Regions from separate parts of the Priestia sp. 179-F W1.4 NHS genome, predicted to be linked through region 2. Evidence: riboswitches for the same ligand, from Rfam matches in the RefSeq annotation. Region 2 holds a riboswitch; the other holds the start of a gene.
What was found. Region 2 has a riboswitch for lysine ahead of ACH0CI_RS20700 (amino acid permease). Riboswitches for the same ligand answer to the same signal wherever they lie in the genome.
Positions count from the first base shown of each region.

Region 1: another riboswitch for lysine. It lies ahead of ACH0CI_RS00870 (aspartate kinase); the one in region 2 lies ahead of ACH0CI_RS20700 (amino acid permease).

Region 1 covers NZ_JBIQFF010000001.1:177,855-181,036, reverse strand. The annotation lists gene ACH0CI_RS00875 (YslB family protein) at 1-52, shown strand, start outside; gene ACH0CI_RS00870 (aspartate kinase) at 104-1,336, opposite strand; lysine riboswitch at 1,478-1,655, opposite strand; gene uvrC (excinuclease ABC subunit UvrC) at 1,721-3,182, opposite strand, start outside.
Region 2 covers NZ_JBIQFF010000005.1:45,593-48,774, reverse strand. The annotation lists gene ACH0CI_RS20700 (amino acid permease) at 1-1,363, opposite strand, end outside; lysine riboswitch at 1,466-1,650, opposite strand; TPP riboswitch at 1,825-1,925, shown strand; gene thiT (energy-coupled thiamine transporter ThiT) at 1,990-2,568, shown strand; gene ACH0CI_RS20690 (ethanolamine ammonia-lyase reactivating factor EutA) at 2,725-3,182, shown strand, end outside.

The DNA.
Region 1 (3,182 bases), on a different contig from region 2:
CCGAAAAGATATCTTACCTACCGAAACCCGTGCGGAGCGTTATAAAAAGTAAGAAATACGTATATATAAAAGACGTGGAGATACCACGTCTTTTTTCTTTTCTTTATACTTGCACTGCCTGCTGCTCTTCTAATTCAAATGCTACGTGAAGCGTCTCAACAGCTTTTACCATATCAGCATGCGGTACAACTGTAGATACTTTAATTTCAGACGTGCTGACCATCTTCACTTCAATTTTCTCTCCTGCCAGCACTTCAAACATTTCGGCTGCAACACCTGGATTAGATATCATGCCAGATCCCACAATCGATACTTTAGCCAGACTGCTTTCATGTTCAATACGCGTATACCCCAAGGTAGATTTATACTCTTTTAAGACGGCAAGAGCAGCTTCTACATCTACAGTTTTAATAGAAAATGAGATAGAGAGGCGATTATTAGCCGTTACGTTTTGAATAATAATATCCACATTTAACTGTTCTTTTGCTAATGCTGTAAAAATAGTAGAAAGAGTTTGTAACTCGTTGTTTAACCCTTCAATTGTCACCCGTGAAATATTATCTTCAAACGCAATTCCTCTTACGACTAAGTTTTGTTCCATTGAAACTTCCTCCTCAACAATCGTTCCATTCTCGTTTTCTAAGCTTGAACGCACTTCTAGCGGTACCTGATAATTTTTTGCAAACTCAACAGCGCGCGGATGCAGCACCCCTGCTCCTAAATTGGCTAATTCTAACATTTCGTCATATGAAATAGAATGAAGTTTACGAGCATCTTCTACGTAGCGCGGATCCGTCGTAAACACTCCTGTTACGTCTGTATAAATATCACATTTTGCAGCTTTTAGTGCCGCGGCAAGAGCTACTGCCGTCGTGTCAGAGCCGCCTCGACCTAATGTTGTAATGCTTCCATCTTCTGAACAGCCTTGGAATCCAGCTACTACTACGATTCGACCTCTATCTAATTGGCTTTGAATACGAGTCGTGTCAATGTGCTGGATTCGTGCATTGCTGTGAACTGCTTCCGTCTGGATACCAGCTTGCCAACCTGTTAGCGAAGTGGCTTCATGACCTTTGCATTGAAGAGCCATTGTTAACAGGGAAATCGTTACTTGTTCTCCAGTTGTAAGAAGCATATCCATTTCGCGTTTACTTGGACTGTCCGTAATATCACTTGCTAATTTCACCAGTGCATCTGTGGTTTTGCCCATTGCCGATACAACAACTACTACTTGGTTACCGCGCTCTGCTTCTTGAATAACACGGTTTGCTACATGTTGAATACGTTCAACAGAACCAACAGATGTTCCACCAAATTTTTGAACGATTAATGCCATAATTTTGTTCATTCCTTTTCAATAAATTTGCATATGCAGGATGATGAGAAGCTGAATTTTTTTACTCAGACAATAAAAAAAGCAATGAGATGAGCTCTCATTGCTTAACGAACGAAAATTATAAAACATAACCGTCCACTGCCGTGAGATAGCTCTCCAAGAATCTACATCTTGACAATCCTACGTTTATTCAACGCAGAACCAGCAATCATTACTATGAGGTAATGTTCACTTCGGCAAATTTCCCTTTCCGCATCGTTCATAAGGGCTCATACCCTTCCTGATGCGTACTGATTAAATTTGCACCTCTATCTTCACTTCATTTGATGAAGTGTCGTATGAAATTAGTTAATAGCTTATCAAATATTTTCTATTATTTCAAGACTATTTTTGTAATGTTTCATAAATTTTTTCAGCAATGTTTTGAGGAACACCTGAATTTCGTATATCTTCAACCGTTGCTTCTTTCAATTTTTTCACCGAACCAAAATGCTTTAACAAAGCTTTCTTACGCTTTTCTCCCACTCCCGGAATGTCGTCTAGAACTGACTGAAAAGCGGACTTAGAGCGCACTTGACGGTGGAAGGTGATTGCAAAGCGGTGAACTTCATCTTGAATTCGCTGAAGCAAATAAAATTCTTGACTATTGCGTTCAAGCGGTATGATTTGAGGAGGCTCACCAATCATCAGGTTGGAGGTTCTGTGTTTATCATCTTTAACAAGACCTGCTGTAGGCACTAAAAGTCCCAATTCATTTTCGAGAACGTCCTGGACTGCAGCTAAATGCCCTTTGCCTCCATCTACAACAATTAAATCCGGAAGCGGAAGGCCTTCTTTTAACACTCTGGAATACCGTCTGCGAACGACTTCTCTCATGGAACTGTAATCATCTGGTCCCTTTACGGTCTTAATTTTATATTTGCGATATTCTTTCTTTTCCGGTTTCCCATCAACAAAAACAATCATCGCAGAAACTGGGTCTGTTCCTTGAATATTTGAGTTATCAAATGCTTCAATCCGGTAAGGCGCTGCAATTCCAAGCTCTTCTCCTAACCGTTCAACTGCGCCAACCGTGCGCTCTTCATCTCGTTCAATTAAATAGAATTTTTCTCCGAGCGCAATTTTTGCATTTTTACACGCAAGTTCTACTAATTCTTTCTTTTTGCCTCGCTTTGGATGCTGAACCTCTACTTCTACTAATTTCTCAGCTAACTCTGCATCAATCGTTGCTGGAACCAGCACTTCTTTTGGCTTAATATTTTTGGCATAAAACTGACCGATAAAAGTTAAGAAATCTTCTTCTGGCTCTTTATAAAAAGGAAACATAGAAACTTCCCGCTCAGTTAATTTCCCTTGGCGAATAAAGAAAACTTGAACACACATCCAGCCTTTATCGTAAGAATAGCCAAACACATCTCGATTAACAAAATCATTAAACGTTACTTTTTGCTTTTCCATTGTCGCTTCGATATGAGCAATTTGATCTCGGTATTCTTTAGCCCGTTCAAAGTCAAGTTCTTCTGAAGCTTTTAACATTTTTTCAGTTAACTCTGTTTTGACATGCTCATATCCACCATTTAAAAACCGCGTGATATTTTCAATAATTTGTTTGTTTTGCTCTTCTTTTACCTCTTTTACGCAAGGAGCTAGACATTGCCCGATATGGTAATACAAACAAGGCCTATCTGGCATAGTGGAGCACTTTCTTAACGGATAAATGCGATCAAGAAGCCGCTTGGTTTCATTTGCTGCTTGAACATTAGGATAAGGACCGAAGTATTTCCCTTTATCTTTTTTTATTTTTCTTGTAATAACAAGTCGGGGCTGTTTTTCAGCTGTAATCTTA
Region 2 (3,182 bases):
ACCAAACAATTAAGAATAAAGGCAGTCCGATATAAGAAACAAGTACACCGTACCAGTCAATCGAGTCACCCATAAACGCCGAATAGTTTTGGCCTAAAATAACAACGGCACATAAAATAAAGGCAAAGATAGGGCCAAATGGGAAAAGTTTTGCATGATATGGAAGTTCACTCAAATCATGACCTTGAGCAACAAATGCTCTTCTAAAACGATAGTGGCTAATCGCGATTCCTAGCCAAGCAATAAAACCAGACATACCAGAAGCGTTAAGTAACCATGTGTATACCGCACCGTCTCCAAAGAATGAAGCACCAAATGCAAGTGTACCGACAAGCGCCGTTGCGATTAAGGCATTAACCGGAACGCCTCGTTTATTCACTTTTGCTAAGAACCTTGGTGCTTTTCCATCTTTCGCTAAGTTCCACAGCATACGCGTAGAAGCATACATACCTGAGTTACCAGCAGATAAAACAGCTGTTAAAATAACGGCATTGATAGCTGATGCAGCAAACGCTAGACCTGCTCGTTCGAATATTAAAGTAAACGGACTTACTCGCACATCATCACTTGCTAACGAATCCGCTGTGTATGGAATAAGCATCCCGATAACAAAAATAGCTAAAATATAAAATAACAAGATGCGCCAGAAGACTTGTTTCACTGCGCGAGGAACCGTTTTTTCTGGATCTTCACTTTCTCCAGCTGCAACTCCAAGCAACTCTGTTCCTTGGAATGAAAAACCAGCTGCCATAAAGATACCTAGTACAGTGAAGAATCCACCGTGAATCGGTCCATCACCAAGCGTGAAGTTTTTAAAACCTGGTGCTTCATTGTTAAAGATACCAAAAATCATCATAATACCAATAACTAAAAAGATAATAACCGTTACTACTTTAATTAACGAAAACCAAAATTCAGATTCACCAAATCCTTTTACAGAAAGGTAGTTAAGCCCAAACATAATTAATAAAAACAGGGCACTCCATAAAATAGAAGAAGAGTTCGGGAACCAAAATTTCATAATAAGGGCTCCAGCGGATAATTCAGCTGCAATCGTAATAGCCCAGTTATACCAGTAGTTCCAGCCGAGAGCGAAACCAAAGGATGGATCTACAAAACGAGACGCATACGTACTAAATGAACCAGCTTCAGGCATATAAGCTGCGAGCTCTGCTAGACTGGTCATCAAAAAGTAAACCATTACGCCAATAATAGCGTAAGCTAAAAGCGCTCCCCCAGGTCCTGCTGTGTGAATTGCTCCACCACTTGCTAGGAATAAGCCGGTTCCGATGGCTCCTCCTAATGAAATCATCGTTAAGTGGCGAGATTTCAACCCACGTTTTAATTCTTGCTGCTCTTGCATAGATAAATACTCCTTTCGAATGTACGGAAAGAGACGGGATAACATAAAAAAAGCCCGCAGTATATGTGCGCGCTTTTAAATCTGAAAACCGCGTCAACCTTCCGTGAAGATAGCTCTTCACATCACTCGCATGATGTGACAGTTCTGTTCCTGTTCGGAGACAGCCCCAGCTTAAATCAACCGAGAAGTGATTTAAACTTCGGCAATTTTTCCTTTCAAGCAACATCCTCAATGTTCTCTGCATTTCCGTTACTTTACTATTAAAAACTGCGACCTCTACCTCATCGATTAGGATGAGGGTTTTTTATATTCAATTGACATAAAAGAAGTATAACAAATACTAAAACGATTGTCATTATAAAAAATAGATTCAGAAAATAGAAACATCTTTGAAATCTCTCGAATCTATTTTGTTACGTATGGTATAATAAACGTTGTCTTTATACTACATAAATATCCAAACGTACCACAGGGGGAGCCGCCGTGCTGAGAGTGAACGAAATGTTCAGACCCTTTGAACCTGTTAGTTAACGCTAGCGTAGGAATGTGGGAATAGTAGCATACCTATTTGCTTACTCCTGTGTAAACCGTTTGATATGAATGATTCAAAAACAGGAGTGAGAAACGTGAATAAAGCATTACCTTTACAGGCTAAAATTGAAATAGCTATTTTTGCAGCATTGGCACTTCTACTTGACCTTTTGCCTTCAATTAAAATTGCGACGGCTGTGAGCATTTCGTTCTCCATGGTGCCCATTTTTATTATGTGCTTTCGCTGGGGAGTAAAAGGCGGGGCTCTATCTGGTCTATTATGGGGGCTTTTGCAGTTAGCGACAGGAACAGCTTATATTTTAACAGCGCTACAAACATTTATTGAATATATTGTAGCTTTTGCTTTTATAGGTTTTGGAGGTATTTTTTCACAATCTATTAAAACAAATTTAGCTACCAATAACAGATCAAAAGCTTTTATTTTAATTGTTTTATCCCTTATTATCGGCAGCTTCGCACGTTATTTCTGGCACTTTATTGCTGGTATTATTTTCTGGGGATCGTACGCACCAAAGGGTATGTCCGCTCTGTGGTATTCTTTTTCAATGAACGGTATTTCAATGGTAGGGTCACTAATAGCCTGCTTAGTCATTCTTTCATTGTTAATTCCATCGGCATCAAGAATGATTGTAACTAAATCACACTCATCATAAGAAAAAAGACTAAATCTGCCAAGATTTAGTCTTTTTTGTCATTTGTCACCTTTGTTTACACAAAAGTGTGTCAGGTTTGATAACATAGTTAGTGAAATATTCAAAAAACTGTTTTATGATAGTCAACATATTCAAACGAGATAAAGGATTGATCGTATGCTACAGAAATGGATCACGAGCATAGGTTTAGATATTGGAACAAGCACAACAAAACTGATTGTAAGCAAACTGTTAATAGCAAATCAACAAAATCAGTTTACGCTGCCAGGCTGTCAAATTATTGATCGTCGCGTAACGTATGCAAGTTCCATCTATACAACACCTATGGTAAACGAGGTTGAAATCGATGTTCGAAGGTTAACGCTATTACTAGAAAAAGAGTACAAAAAAGCAGGGATCTCCTTAGATCAAGTGGAGGCGGGTGCTGTGATCATCACAGGAGAAACGGCTCGGAAGCAAAATGCAGAGAGTATCGTTCACTATCTAGCTGAACACGCTGGGAATTTTGTTGTTGCAACAGCTGGTGCTGACTTAGAAGGAATGTTAGCGGCAAAAGGATCGGGAGCAATCGAACATTCTGCTGAAACCAATAAAGTGATTGCCAATATTGATGT